One region of the Bacillus sp. FG16 genome, then DNA from elsewhere that is predicted to be linked to it. Evidence: riboswitches for the same ligand, from Rfam matches in the RefSeq annotation. Region 1 holds a riboswitch; the other holds the start of a gene.
The links. Region 1 has a riboswitch for cyclic di-GMP ahead of ACODS7_RS28125 (WxL domain-containing protein). Riboswitches for the same ligand answer to the same signal wherever they lie in the genome.
Positions count from the first base shown of each region.

Region 2: it holds a riboswitch for cyclic di-GMP, as region 1 does, so the genes downstream of both, ACODS7_RS14855 (SpaA isopeptide-forming pilin-related protein) here and ACODS7_RS28125 (WxL domain-containing protein) in region 1, are expected to answer to the same signal.

Region 1 is NZ_JBMDKC010000123.1:2,722-10,910, forward strand. Features, by position in the region: gene ACODS7_RS28105 (WxLIP family cell surface protein) at 1-769, opposite strand, end outside; gene ACODS7_RS28110 (WxL domain-containing protein) at 879-1,604, opposite strand; gene ACODS7_RS28115 (WxL domain-containing protein) at 1,671-2,399, opposite strand; gene ACODS7_RS28120 (EF2685/EF0750 family sortase-dependent surface protein) at 2,436-2,753, opposite strand; gene ACODS7_RS28125 (WxL domain-containing protein) at 2,793-5,378, opposite strand; cyclic di-GMP riboswitch class I at 5,531-5,619, opposite strand; cyclic di-GMP riboswitch class I at 5,691-5,779, opposite strand; cyclic di-GMP riboswitch class I at 5,851-5,939, opposite strand; gene ACODS7_RS28130 (ATP-binding protein) at 6,186-7,406, opposite strand; gene ACODS7_RS28135 (ATP-binding protein) at 7,403-8,189, opposite strand, start outside.
Region 2 is NZ_JBMDKC010000035.1:40,275-48,463, reverse strand. Features, by position in the region: partial or broken gene ACODS7_RS14855 (SpaA isopeptide-forming pilin-related protein) at 1-3,228, opposite strand, end outside; cyclic di-GMP riboswitch class I at 3,290-3,382, opposite strand; gene ACODS7_RS14850 (TetR/AcrR family transcriptional regulator) at 3,555-4,091, opposite strand; gene ACODS7_RS14845 (DUF975 family protein) at 4,659-5,312, opposite strand; gene ACODS7_RS14840 (PH domain-containing protein) at 5,512-6,963, opposite strand; gene ACODS7_RS14835 (PH domain-containing protein) at 6,956-7,432, opposite strand; gene ACODS7_RS14830 (hypothetical protein) at 7,512-7,679, opposite strand; gene ACODS7_RS14825 (TetR/AcrR family transcriptional regulator) at 7,682-8,189, opposite strand, start outside.

The DNA.
Region 1 (8,189 bases):
TGTTTTCCCAGCTAATAGCGTAATCAAAGTTTGAGTTTGGCGCCATTCTTAAATTTTCTTTTTTCGCTTCAAATAAAACATCTGTACCTTTTTCTTTATATACCTTTGCATCAACCCTTAAATTTTTTAACATTGCTGGCTTTACGTTTTGTAAATTTGCAGTAACAACGTTACGCCCGTTAACTTGTGTTGGCTTTACTTCGTTTAATTTCATGTCTGGTTTTACTTCAGCATCTGTCTCTTTTAAAACAACACCAATTGCGTATGCATATTTATTTTCAATTTGCACACCTTCATCTTTTTTCTTTGCATTCTCATCTTCTTTTTCTTTAAAGTATAAACCACCTAAAATAACACCATCAAACGACTCACTTGGCATTTCCAAGTTTATATCAACTGTCACTATGCTGTTAGCCGGTACTTTCGTTTCTTTTGGCATTTTAGCAATTTTAGAAAACGGATATTTCAAAGTAGAATCCGTTTTTGGTTCTACTGTACTATAATCTGTAATACCATTACTATTCGTAATTGCTGCATTAGCAAACGATTCTACCACAACTTCTTTATTCGTATCATTTTTCATTTGGACTTGAATTGTTTGCTTTTGTCCAGGTTGCATTTTCAAATCAAAATACGTTTGATTTTTATCAATTTGATTTTCTGGTATAACTGCTGTCACAGCGAATTTCATTTCAGCTGCATATACTGAAAAAGCGTTTACCATGAAGAATGTAATTAATAGTAAGCTAGTAAATAGTTTTTTTACCATCTCTTATGTAATCCCCTTCATATCCATTTTATAGACAAGAAAGAGACAAGGTTAAAGCCATTCCCTTATCTCTTCTCATTTTCCTCTTTTATCTTAAAATTCCTCTTACTTACATAGGAGCGTCTGTTAGTTCCCAAGTTAGTGAAGTTGTGTATTGTGTTTGTTCTTTTTTCGTTTTACCTGGTACAGATAACTCTACGCTTTGTTTCGCTTCTGTTGCATCTTTACCAAACGTATTTACCCATGTACCCATACCTTGGTTTTCTTTTGCATCGATTAAATCAGATGCTGCACCACTTGGATTTAATGTGATAGATTGTTCTGCTGTTGGTGCGTCGCTACCTGCATTTGATTTCAAAGCTGAATTTTTTAATGTCAATGCCGCGCCATCCAACGCTTTATCATCTGCAGTTTTGAATTGACCATTTTGTTTTACTGTTAAATGCCATCCAGCATTTGTACCACGATTATCTGTTACTTGAACGTAGTTCGGCACGTCAATTACAGAACCGTCTACTTTTTTCTTTACTTTATCTAATTCTGCAAAGTAGATTTCGTTATTCCCTGATGCTTTTTGTGTTTTAAAGTTGAAGTTAGATACATAATCAATACTTAGTGGACCATCTGTACCTTTTTTATCTGGATCAACTGGATCTACAGTTTCATCTGGATTCTCTGGATTAACAACATCAATTTTATCTGTATTTTTCTCGAATTTAATAAATGCTTTTGAGTCTAATTTCCCGCCATCTTTCTCAGCTGCAAATGCAGACGTCCCTACTGATACTGATGATAATGTTACCGCTCCAATTAATGCTATTTTTGCTAGTTTCATAGTTTTATACCCCTTTATGATTATTTTTAAAATTCAGTCATTCTTAATTTTAAATCTTATATAAGCTTAGTTTGGTGTATCTTCTAAAGTCCAAGTTAACTCAGCTGAATATTTCGCATCTTTTTCTTTCGCTGTCGTACCTGGTACGAATAAGCTCACACTCTGTTTACCTTGTTCTGTTCCTTTACCGAATGCAGTCGTCCAATCACCCATACCTTTATTCTTTGCGGCAGTAGTAATTTCCACCGCATCTCCACCTGGAGCTAGCGTTACTTTATTTTTAAATGTTGTAGGTGCATATTGTGCATCAGTTACAGAATTTACAGCTGGGTTACTTAAGCTTAAAGCTGCATTTGTTAACTCACTATTACCACTTTTAAATTGTGCATTTTGCTTTACTTTCAATTTCCATCCTGCATTTGTACCACGGTTATCTGTTACAGATACGAAGTTAGGTACTTCAACTGTTTTGCTCTCTTGTTTCACTTTATCCAATTTTGCAAAGTACGTTTGATCATTACCAGAGATAACTTGCTCGCCGAAGTGTAAGTTAGAAACGTAGTTAATACTTAATGGACCTTTTGTTCCTATTTCATGTTCACCAGGGTTCTCTGGTGTAACTTTTTCATTTGGATTTTCTGGATTGTTTGGATCTGTTGTGCTTGTATCTTCAATAAACGTTACATCTGTTTTTGATTTCATATTTGCTTTCTCTTCCGCAAATGCTGAAGTTCCTACTGCTGCAACTGATGTTAATAATACTGCACCGATTAATGCTAATTTTGCTAGTTTCATATGTACCTTCCCCTTTTCTCTGTTTTCATCTATTTTTTATTTTGAATACACTTGCTTTCCCCTAATTCTTTTGAATACATATAGAGATAAAACAATCGAAAACAATCCTATATATTGTTTGAAGTCCCGTGTCTGGCCTCCTGTTTTCGGTAAATATTTATCTCCATTTTTATTTTTATCAACTGTCTCTTTTTTTGTATTTATCTTTGCCGGATCAGTTGATGTATTTGGTGTATAGCTATTCGAAAATGTAATACCCGCTTTTGAATTCGTACTTGTAGCCGTTACTACATTTGCCATAAGAAACGGCACACATATAACTGTGGAAACGATAATACCAACTATTTTTTTCATTACTCTCTCCTTTCTAAAATTTATATATTTCATATATTTTTAGAGAGGAGCATCGGTTAATGTCCATTCTAGCTGTCCAGCATATTTAGTATTTGCTTTGACATTCGGCCCTGGTTTTACTTGTAAATGAATTCCTTCGTTTTCCTTCCAATTTAGTGAAACCTCCTCGTCGTTTTTAGAAGTATACGAGAATGCTTCTATACTAGAAGTACTTAAAGGTGTATCCTTTCCATTTCGTTTGTAAATCAATGCTCCTGTCAATGTGTCATTTTGCGCTGAAGTTAATGGTGTGATTTCCTTTACATATACACTCCATTTTTGCTTTTTAACACGATCATCAGTTACCTTTAAAGGATTTGAAATCGCCTTCGGTGCGTATGTCGTTGTTTTCGATGGCATTGTTAAATCTCCAAATGTAATTTCTTTTGGTACGTCTACTAACTTTAAAGTCCCATCAACGACAGTAACCGGCACTTGAATCTCCGCTTGTACACCTTGCTTCGTTTCAATTACAACCGTTACAGTATGATTCCCTATTGTTTTGGTATCTGGAATATTGATTAACTTCACTACTGATATTGGTTTATCTACATCCAAATGCGTATCTACAGATAAATCTGTCACAAATTTAGAAATATCCATTTTTGTTAAATCTGTTCCTTGCACTACTTTTTGTGGGACTGGTTTCCCAGTTGGAATACCTTTATAGCTTATTTTTGCGACTCCATCTCGATTACTATCTTGCCCATTCTTATCACCATCTAAATAATTTTTAGCTGACACCGGTATTTCAAGATAACCATTTTTGTAATATTTCATTACATCAGCACCTTTTACAGGAGAACCTGTAATTGTCATCTCGTAAATTTTCCCGTTGAATTCTTCTGTTTTTAGCGCATTTGCTTTCGCAACCGCAGTGACTTTATTGTTTTTCCTGCTAATATCAAAGAAGCTACTTACATCATCTCCACTCTCCACATCTTGAATGGAAACATTATTCACAGTAAAATCCTTATTCACTTCACTTTCTAATACAAAAGATTTCGCATAGTGAATGTCTTTCGATTGAGCAGGCATATTTTGATATACCTTATAAGAAAGTTGACGGGAATTATCTTCCACAATATCTCCTATTACACTTGGAGCTGGAATTTCAATTTGTGCAATCGCTAATTGATCGTATGATACATTAACACCTGAAGCATTTAACCTAACTTCTAGCGGTAATTCTGTTAAATTATCAAATGTAATTGTCATATCTGCTTCTGGAGTAGCTACTGGGCCTGCTGTTCCAGAAAACTCTATTTTATTATTCCCTTTGTCTTGATACCTAATTGAACTCGTATCATACACGTATAAATTCGTTAAATGACTACCATCATTACGTAACGTAACATTTTTATAACTGTTTATCCTTTTGAAATTCCACATTGCTGTTAATGGTACTTTTTTACTTGTTCCGTGTTCATAAAATTCAAAGGAAGCATTATAAGTTTGTCCTGACCTTCCGTTCCCATATAATTGTAAAAAGTTTTTTGCATCATCTTTAGTTATTGGTGTTTTAACATCTACAGATGAAGCTGTCATAGAGTGAATATTAATACGGACATCTATCCATTTCCCTTGATATTCACCAGCTTTTTTTACTAATACATACTGTTCTCTATTTGAATTTCTAAATGTATATTGACTTTGACCACTTCTATCATTGCTACTACCCTTTACCTCATATGTTACTTGTGGGCTCCAAACAAATCTAAAAGCATATTTACCCAAGATAGAAGGCCCTTCACCTGTTCTATTATTTATTACTTTTACATTTGGATATTTAAGAATACTTGTAACAGGACTAGCAGCTAGTAGAGATTGGCTCTTTAATGCCTTCTCAGGTTGAATAGCAGGTAATTCCTGATTACTTTCGTTTATCCTATTGCTCTCTTTTAATTCATTTTCCTTTGGTATGAGTTCTTCATTAACCTTTTCTTTCGCTAAAGTCTTCGTTTCTTTTGGAACTTCAGCGTTAGTAGCATTTATTTCTTGTTTTTTATTTTCTTCCGATACTTTCACTTTTTCACTGATTTCTTTTTTCATAACTTCCTCTGAAGCCTTTGGATTTTCATCAGAAATAGCTACATTTAAAGCCTCTTTTTTCTCTACAACATGTAGAGAAGGAGATTCAATTTTCTTTTCATTCCCTTCAAACTTCACTATCGGTTCAAATTTGTACTCTCCAGCTTTTTTCATTTGAATGACTACATATACGTCACCGATAAAATTACTTTGTTCATTCTTTTCAATTTTTACAATGTGATCTTCTGTTACTGAAATGTTTTGAATCGCTTTATTGTTTTCGTTCATTTTTTTTGTTTCTGCTTCATTGAACAGCTGTTCATTAGATAATTTCAGCTCGATATTAGCATCTTGTTTATTTGTATTTGTAATCTTTAATACTACATTTTCATCAACTTTTATTTCTTGTTTATCCATATGAACGATAAAACGTCCTTGCTCGTCGTTTGTAACCGCATAAACTTTCGTTGCAGAGTAATCTAGCACACCAACTTGCGTAAATAATATTCCTCCAGCGAGAAGTATACGCCCAAATTTACCTATTTGATTTTGCAATGTACTTCCCTCCCTCACTTCTTATGAACCGAATATTTTGAACATTAAATTTATTATTCAGCTAAATTTACAATCATAATGTGTATTCCTAGAAAATAAAAAGCCTGGTTGCCTTTTCGATTTTCATACATCACAACATGTGTGAAAATCCAAACTGCAACCAGACTATCATAGTAATTTTCATTACCTTAGACTCTTAGCTTTGCGACCTATCCTTTCGAATAGTGTGCCCATTTATTTTTTCTTTTTGAGACAATAAAAAATCCGGTTGCCTCTTCGATTTTCATACATACAACTATGTGTGAAAATCCAAACTGCAACCAGACTATCATAGTAATTTTCATTACCTTAGACTCTTAGCTTTGCGACCTATCCTTTCGAATAGTGTGCCCATTTATTTTTTCTTTTTGAGACAATAAAAAATCCGGTTGCCTCTTCGATTTTCATACATACAACTATGTGTGAAAATCCAAACTGCAACCAGACTATCATAGTAATTTTCATTACTTTAGACTCTTAGCTTTGCGACCTATCCTTTCGAATAGTGTGCCAAAAATAGGTATTTATTTATCGTGTTTTGAATATACCATTAAAACCCAAAAAAGAAAATAGTTTTTTTAGAAAAAAACAATTAATTTTTATAGTCTAAATTTTTCACTGAAAAATCCATAATAAAAACTTAAAAAAACATTTTGATCTTAGAAATACATCATACATTCTTTATCGATAAAATGAGATTTTTACTATCCACAAATAGCAAGATAAAATAGAAAAACATCACTTATTTGGAAGTGATGTTTTTTCTATTTAATGCAGTGGTAACATAACCTCAACCGTCGTTCCAACCCCAACTTCACTTTCAAAACTCATTTTACCGTTGTGGTCTTTAATAATTTTTTCTGTAACTACTAAACCTAGACCAGTTCCTGTTTCTTTCGTTGTATAAAAGGCTTCATTTAACTTTGGAATTTTATCTTTCGGAATGCCGCATCCCTCATCTTTCACTTGAATGATGATTCCATCTTTTACAGTAACTTTAATCGTAATTGTTCCGCCAACTGACATTGCTTCAATTGCATTTTTAATTAAATTAAAAAAGACCTGTTTTAATCGTTTTTCATCACATGTAATTGATGGTAAGTCTTTACTGTAAATACCTTGTATATAGACTCCTTGTTTTAAAGCAGGCTTTTCCATAACTCGAATAACATAAGAGATAATTTCTTGTATGTTATGAGTTTCTGATTCTAGTGATTTAGATTTCTCAAATCCACTAAGTTCTGTAGCAATTATATGAATCCGATCTACTTCTTGTTTCATAATATCACTATAAATTTTATCCTCTGGATGCTTGTCTGCTTGTTTATTCACAAGTTTTTTTAAGTTTGCTAAAGGTCTTCTAATCTTATAACCAATAACCGTTGCCATCTTTCCAACAGCTGCTAGTTTTTCTGTCTGTTTTATTTCTTTATCCATCATCTCAAGCGTACGAACGTAAGACTGAACCCTCAAAAATATAATCCAACATATGATAGTAAATACGCTATATAATGCCATTGGAATTAAAACGAGAGAAGATTGAATAATGATTCCTGTAAGAGCATACTTTCCGACAAGTATCGCTGGAACTAACCAGAAATATCTTTTATTCACAAAGATTGGTGCGAACAAAATAAAAAATCCTTCTACTATATTTCCACCGTCAAATTCTGCATCGCTACCATAATAAATCATAATGTTATGGATACAATCTAATACATTATAGCCAATTAGAATAATATACTTTACCGCAAAAACATTTTTCCATTTCATAAAGTATATTCCAATACAAAACAATACCACCATCAAAAAGTAAAGCCATAAGCCTAAGCCATCTTCAAACTCTCCTACGCCTTCTTGCTCTCCACCGATTAATGGTACGATAAATTCATAGGCAAGATCATATACAAAAAATATAATGAAAAATAAACTTAAAAATGCTTTCAGCGCCTTTATTTCTTCATTTTTAAATATATAGCCTTTATTCATATGGTAACTCCTAGCTTTTCTTCCACTTGGATTTCAGTATTTCCACACTTCCTTGGGAGAATGATGTCTATTCTCGTTCCAGTATCTCTTTCACTTGAAATATGCAGCTCACCAAGGTGCTCGGTGACAATTCGATTCGCTACCGTAAGTCCCAGACCAATTTTATCTTGTTTCGTTGTATAAAAGGCCTCTGTAACACGAATTAAGTTTTCTTGCTTAATACCATGACCATTATCAATCACGCTGATCATTACATACTCTTTCCCTTTATTTTCTAATCTTACATGTAATATGCCACCTTGTTCCATTGCCTCTAAAGCATTTTTTATCGTATATAAAAAGACTCCTCTTATTCTTCGTTCATCACATTCAATTTCTATTGTTTTTTCTTCCACATTAGAAATAAACTGTACGTTTAATTCATTCATTTTTTCGCGAAGACTTGTTATTACTTGTAATACAATTTTCCCCACATCATGTTTCTTATAAATAGAAGGTTTGCATGTAGCAACTTCCATCAACTCACTTATCATATTATTCATATTTTCTATTTCAAAAATCATACGTTTATAAATAGGATCCTCTTCATGCTTCTCTCGTTGTAATTGTGTAAATCCTTTTAATGAAGCGAGTGGATTTTTAATTTCATGTCCAACCGTCGCTGCCATTTTCCCAATTACCGCTAATTTTTGCGATTCACTAGCAATCGCAATACTTTCCTTTACAGCTGAAAGATATTGTAAAAATCGGTTTAAAATGATATATGCCGCTATTAACATAAGT
Region 2 (8,189 bases), on a different contig from region 1:
TGCTTTTCCTTCTTTATCCGTCGTTACTTTCGCAACTACTTTTCCTTTTGAATCACGTACTTCAAATACAACATTTTCTAATGGAGCTTTACTATCTTTATCTATTTTTGTTATCTCTACATTCCCTGTATCCACCATTTCATTTTCTACTTTTAATGATAGAACCTCGGTCATGCCTTTTTTGATTTCAAATGATACTGGTTTTTCTAGCTTTTTATAACCAGGTAAACTTTCTACCTCTACTAATTCATACTTTCCTACAGGTAAATCTGAAACATTTGCTTTTCCATCTTTATCTGTCGTTACTTTTGTAACTTCATTACCCTTTTCATCTTGGACGATGAATGTTACTCCCGCTAACGGTGCTTTATTATCTTTATCTATCTTTGTTATCTCTATATTTCCCGTATCTACCATTTCATTTTCTATTTTTAATGATAGAACTTCGGTCATGCCTTTTTTGATTTCAAATGATACTGGATCTGTTAGTTTCTTATAGCCTGGCAAACTTTCTTTCTCTACTAATTTGTACTTTCCTACTGATAGATCTGAGATTTTTGCTTTACCATTTTTATCTGTTTTTACTTCCTTTACTACTGTTCCAGCTTCATCTTGCACTTCAAAGACTACACCTTTTAATGCTTTTTTGTTATCTTTATCTACTTTTGTAATTTCTACTGAACCTTTATCTAACTGTTCATTTTCTACTTTCAATGATAGGACTGTTGTCATACCTTTTGTAATTTCGAATGATACTGAATCTGTTAGCTTTTTGTAGCCAGGTAAGCTTTTCGTCTCTACTAATTTGTACTTTCCTACTAATAAATCAGAGATTTTTGCTTTACCATCTTTATCTGTTTTTACTTCTGTTACTACTTTGCCTTGCTCATCTTGCACTTCGAAGACTACGCCCTCTAATACTTTTTGACTATCTTTATCTATTTTTGTAATTTCTACTGAACCTTTGTCTAACTGCTCATTTTCTACTTTTATTGCTAAAGCTTTTGTCATACCTTTTTTTATTTCAAATGGTACTGGTTCTGTTAGCTTTTTATAACCTGGTAAGCTTTTCGTCTCTACTAATTTGTACTTTCCTACTGATAGATCTGAAACGTTTGCTTTTCCATCTTTATCTGTTACTACTTTTCTTACTACGCCATCTTTCTCATCTTGGACTTCAAATTCGACACCGGCTAATACTGCCCCGTTTTCTTTGTCCACTTTTGTAATTTCTATATTACCTTTGTCTACCATTGCATTTTCCACTTGTATTGGGAATATGCCGTCCCCTGTTACATTTACTTCGAACTCTGTTTCTTTTAATTGGTAGCCTTCAGGTGCTTTTGTTTCTTTTAAAATATATTTTCCTGGTGCTAACGGTTTAGAGATTGCCTTACCATCTTTATCTGTAACAATATGTTCGACTACTACACCGTCTTTTACTATATCAAACTCTGCATTTGCTAATGGTTTTTCACCATTTTCCGAATCAATTTTCTTTACTTCAATTTGACCCTTTTGCATAGTGTTTTTAATTTCAATTGTTTTTGTTTCTCCAGCTTGAAGTGTAACCTCTACTGGGCTTGTTAATTTTTGATATCCTTCTGGCGCTACTGTTTCATAAACTTTATACGTCCCAGGAGCTAAAGTTTGAGGTACTGAAAAACCTTTTTCGTCCGTTTTCAGTTTTGCAACAACTTCATTTGCACTATTTCGAACTTCAAATTCGGCACCTTTTAACCCTTTATTCGAATCCTCAGCATCTATTTTATGAATTGATACTGTACCGTCTTTTGGAGCTTCAGGCGGCGTAATGGTTACTTCTTTTGATGTTAATGTTTTATCATCAAAATGTAATTCTGCTTTATTAGGAATCTTCTTATCTACGTAAGAAGATAAGTCTGCATTATTTTTAATTTTCGCCTTAATACTAAGGTTAATTATCTGGTCTTCATATGACTTATAGTCAAAACTCTCACCAAATGTAAATGTTACTTCACTTTTTTGTTTATCTATCTTTAATGTTCCTTTAGAAGTAATATCTTGGCCATTTTGATCATACACCTTTGCCTCTAATACTTCTAAAACATCTTCTAAATCATCACTAATTACCATAGATGTGTATTTAGGCGGATCTTTCGGTATATGTGTACCAACTTGATATTGAATAGGTTGATCCATTTGTGTTAACTGCTGATGTTCTACAGACTTACCAATCTCATCAACTATATTTTTTTCAATGCTAGGTGGATTATCGTCACCTGAACCGGATCCTCCCCCACCACTTACGAATACTTGTCCTACTTTTTCTTCAGTTTTAATATTTTTGCCTTCTAATTTCACTGTATTTTTATGAGGCTTTGCAGCAGGATTTGTAACCTTTGTTTTATATCTTAAAATATAGCCTTTTGAACTGTCTGGAAATTCAATTGTAAATCCAGTCTTTGTTGCATTAATTTTAATGTTAGATAAATCTGCTGGCTTAATATTTGTTGGTGCATAACCATCTTCAAATACAGCCTCTTCTAATACTACGCTGTCTGTAATTAACTCATGCCCAGGTCCTAATGTATCTGTTAATTTAAGATCTTGCATTTCTGTTCCAGTTGCATTTACATATACAAGCCAATCAGCAATTGAAGGATCTTCTTGATTATAAGAACCCCATTTCAATAAATTTTCCGTATTGGGCTGTGGCTTCGGTCTCTCTGTCGTATTATTTACACTTACTTCTTTATTGACGATTTGACCATCAACGTTAAATTCTAATGGAATTTCTTTAACACCATCATATGCTTCTAGACCAAAGTAGAATTCTACGAATAAAGAACCTTTAATGTTATTCTTTCCTTCTACGTAATCACCCATAGTACATGTTAATAGGCCCTTTTTCATCTCACATGTACCAACTGTTTTTCCTTCAGCATCTTTTAAAGGAAAACTCATATTCATAAGGTCTTTTCGAAACTCTTTTGGCATATCAATTGTGAATTGATCTCCACTTTTTATTTTTTCTTTAGCTGACCACTTCACTTCTACTTTCATACCATCTGAGGCTTGATACGGTTCAGATGTCGTGCCATCAGTACGGGAAATATTAATTTCGTCCACTGGACTTTTCATCACAGCAGCTTGAATAACTGGAGCCCACACATTCAGCACTGAAAATAATACTAGAAAAACTAATGAAACCATTGAAATATGCCTTTTAGTACTTTTCATTTGCATAGTTCCCTCCTATTTTTTTATATTTATATAACAAAAAAAAGACCGTCCGGTTGCATCAAAAATGTGCAACCAGACGATCTTAGTAACCAATATGTATTACCGTAGACTCTAAGCTTTGCGGCCTATCCTTTCGAATAGTGTGCTAAAAATATCTTTTATTCTTTTTTTGTTTCATTTTCCTCTTAAACCAAATATTACTATACCGTCTGGACGGTTATAATTCAATACTCTATAAAATTGTTCTATTTTTCTAATAAAAAAAACAATTCACCACTACATTAAATAAGTAATGGTGAATTGTTTTCACATTATATAGTTCGTATATTCTATTTATACGAATTAACAATAAGAGCTTGAATCACTTTTTCTCTTAACTCGGGGCTTAGTCTGCCAACCCCTAAATATTCCGAATACCATAATCCATCTGCTGCTAATCTAATAATTGTTGCACATACTGAATCTATCTCATCGTTTTCTATATTCTTTTGCAGTTGCTGAAATGATTGTTGTAATGGCTCAAGTAATTCAGGTTTTAACATGAATGCTGCCATCATACTACTAGACAACTCTTCTGTTCTTCTCTCATTACTTAATCTTTCCTCTACAAAAGAGCGAACCCATCTCCCTTTCCTCTCTGAGTCTTCCGCTACTTTATTGTAAATAGCGCCCTCATAATCCTCTATCCCTCTGACTATCATACCTTCTATTAAAGCTTCTTTATTTGCAAAGTGATACAATAATCCACCTTTACTTACACCCGCCTCTTTTGCCACTGCTTCTAAGGTTAATTTAGCAACCCCTTTACATTGCACAATTTGAGAAGCGGCCGCCAAAATCTTTTGCCGCGTTATGCTGATACTCATTCCTTTTTAAAACCCCATTTCTACTAAATTTATATAAATACGAATCTTATTTTTAATATTGTTGATTACTACTAAGTATTTTCTTTATACAACAAAAGCTTCATTACCTTTGAATTTTTAGTTACTTATTCTATTAAAAATTTCCATATCATTCAATATGATAACATCAAATACACAACATTGACTATACATCTATACTTTCATATTCATTCCTAATATATCCATTAATAAAATTTACCGATTTAGTCCTTCTTATTACTTTATCCCGCTATTTGCTGGACAGTAAGACCCCCACCTCAAAATTCAGCTAAAACAAAGGAGTTAGGCGGGAGGCGGGCTGCCCATAAATGCCCGATTGGTGAGAACTAATAATCAGTGGGGAATGAACAAAATCCCCACTGATTAAAGTTTCACTTTATATACGCAACATGGACAAGTATATTTCATTTATGTTGCTCCTTTTATTTTTCCTAAAAATAATCTTACCTATTTTTTAGACAAAGTCCTCAAAAAAGAAAACCACCTACCCCCTAAAGAATATAGGGAACAGATGGTTTATGTGTTTTATTAGAAAGTAGTGCCTTCTTTTTTATAATATTCTTTTGAAATCTCTTCATAAAATGCGGCTGATGTCGCGTAGAAATAAGGTGCTAACCATAAGAAACCGATTCCTATAGTAAGAATACTTAATATGAACCAGCCTAAGAAACTTAAGCATAGTAAAAAGTAATCCATTTTATGTCCATTCATCATATGACGACTCTCAGTAATCGCTTGATTCGCTGTATATTCTGGATGATCATTCAAAATAAAATATGTCATAGAATAAGAAAATGATTTAATAATACCTGGAATAATAAGAAGTAATGTCCATAGAGTCAAGTATACATACATTAGTAAATATGTTAAAAACGACTTCATCAACTTACTTCCATCGCTAAACCATCTAAATATATGACCAATGCGAGCATCAGTCCCACGAATTGCATTTAAAACAAGATAATAGGCACCTATTGTTAATGGACCAATAACAAGCATTACAATAATACTTACTGTAAGTGAATCACTTGCCTCTTCCCAACCCCAAAATATCGAGAAAATACCTGTTGTTAGCATTTCAACAGCTCCAATAAGGATTCCAATTAATAAAGTTGCCCCTACCGCTAATCCCCATCTTCCTTTTAATGCATCAAGTGCTTCTCTTTTCAACTGACTTATCATATATAACCTCCTAATACTATTTGTATTTTTGTATACCATTTACATCAAAAATTCCACATATTCCCCAAAACAGAAGCATATTACCTTTTTTCATGCGTATTGATACATGTTTGCTGTAGTTGTACTAATATATGGATTAAACGACTCTTTTCCCTATAACAAAAAAGCTTGCCCTTCAGACTAGGCAAGCTTTCTCAAATTATTCCTCACTCATTCTCTTCTTATACCAATCCTGCATTCTCTCCGCGTCTTCTACTCTCGTATGCTCTATTTTATAACTAGATGATGCACTAGAAAACTTATACGTACATAAATCCGCTCGGCGCTGGAAATATGATTGTGTCTTCTCCATTGATTGGACATGTCTTCTTCTAATAAGTCCTGTATATTTTCCGACGCTACGATAGACAAGTGTAATTTGTTCTCCGTTAACACTGTAACCATTTGTTTTAAATGTTGCGTATCCAAGTGTAAAGATGAGGATCGCGAGCGGAATTAATGCCCACATGATGAAGTGCTTTTCAGAGTATATACTTATTCCAGTAAGCGGGATTCCTAACATAGCGAAGAAAATGAAACTATCAATGAGATAGCGGCGCAATGCTGCTTTTGGTAATGAAATAATGTTTGTATTCAGTTCATATGGTAACTGTAAATGTGCGAGTAACTGTTGCACGCGATCTTTTCGAATAATTGGATGCAGCGTAACTTTTTCTTTTTCGTCATCCATTCCCTTACTTTGAATTACTTCTACTTGCACAGCACAATAACCGAATGGTTGGCGTAAAATGCTTTCTTTTATCGTAATACCTTGAATACGGTGCAATTTTAGTACGAGTTCTTTTCTTTCCAGTAACCCTTGCGAAATACGGACTTCATCATTTTTTCGATTTACTGTGAAGTTACCATGTTTTAACGCGTAGCCAATTGTAGATATAACCCACGAAAGAACGAGCAAAATAGCTACCATGAAAATCCAGCCATATATATCATGTTCCATTACATACGACTTTACGCCATTCTCTATCCATTTCGGAATGTACTCATCTACTTGGTGATAGACGAAAAAGATTAAAGAGAATAATAGTCCAAATTGACCAGATGTAACAGATGCTAATAAAATCTCTTTCCAAGTTAATTTATACTCTGTCGCTTGTTTTTCTTCTGTAACAATTTCTTTTTCTACTGTATTTTCTGTTGCTTCGTCTAACGTTCCTTCTGCTTTCACTTCTGGAGTTGGCTCATTTAGCAAAGCAATAAGCTCCGCCGCTTCTTCTGCCGTAATACCAGCTAAGCTAACTTCTGCTTCATCGCCCCCACCAGCTGTTTCAATCTGAATTTTTTTCAAACCGAGCATTTGATAGAGCACGTTAGAACTTGTATTAATCGTTTGAACACGTTCTTTATTTAAGTAGCTCTCCTTTTTCACGAAGAGACCTTTTTTCACATGTAATACGTTATTTTCAACCCAATATGTTGTGTAATACCATTTTTCAAATGCTGAAAAAACGGTGAGTAAACCAAATGCTGCGGGAATTAAATACCAAAACGGAAATTTTCCGTTTAAGCTGAACATGAAAATAATGAGTGGTATAAAATCTGTTATTTTTAATTCTAATAACATCGTGATTGGATGCTGCCTCTTATACATCCTCATCACTCACTTTCGCTAATTCTGCGATTTTCGTTTTCAACATTTCTGCTTCATACATCGTTAAGCCTGGGATGCTGTGAGAAGTTGCTGCCGTTGAAATGTGTAATTCTGCTAAGCCATATTTTCTCATAATCGGACCTTGTTCAATCGTTACGTGCTGTACACGAATCATCGGTACTAATACGCGCTTTACGACAAAAAGACCATGCTGAATTTCAAGCTCTTCCTCATTTAGTTGGTAGCTGTAATAACGTTGACGTAGTTTCGGGAATAAGAAGTACGAAAATGGTGCGAACACAACTGTTAGCCCAATCATCACATACAAAATCCACGCCCACCAATCAAACTTTATCATAAGGAAAAGGTAAGCTAAAATGACGAGTATACCGATCCCTTCTTCAATTACAGCACGAACTTTCCACACCTTGACCATGTCAGGGTGAATTTCATTTTTCAATGGATCCATGTAACCACTCCAAATCTAGTAATCTAATATATGAATACTCTTAATCTACATTTTACATAACTTTACAGAAAATTGAAATTTAATCTTCTTTCTTCTCTGGAATAAAATATCCGAACCAAAGTAACCAAATGAAACCGATTAACTTCATCCAACTTCCATCCGCTTGAAAAGCTTCAATCATACCTGGTATTTTATAAACCCCAATAAATCCAAGAAAACCGAGCCACCAGTTTTTTTGCATTTTCATTTTTACTCCTCCTTCATTACGTTTTTCACATTTCGAATCCAAATTTCTTTATACTTTAACTGGAATCCCATGAGCATATAGTTGCTCATATTATCGATCACGAGTGCTAGCGTATGAGCATTTTCTTCCGTTTCATGTTGTGACACAACGCCCAGTCTCGCGCCTTTCTTCAATAAATCGTGGAAACCATGTAAGAAATCCTCTTGTATTTCAAATAAACGTTTCTGGTACTTTTCATTTCGCGATGCAGTTACGATAAATTCATTGATAACGCGTAGTATTCCTTCTTGCCCTTCATACTCAGAGAGCATATGTAAACCATCTGTGATTAACTTTTCTGCAAAGTTTTCTTTCGTATACTGCTCTTTATCGAAGTAATTTGCAAAATGATAATCAGAAAAAATCTCTTCAAATAAAAAATCAACTAACGCTTCTTTAGAAGAAAAATGATAGTAAATAGCCGGTTTTGAAATACCTACCTCTTTCGCAATCATGGAAAGACTCATCTTC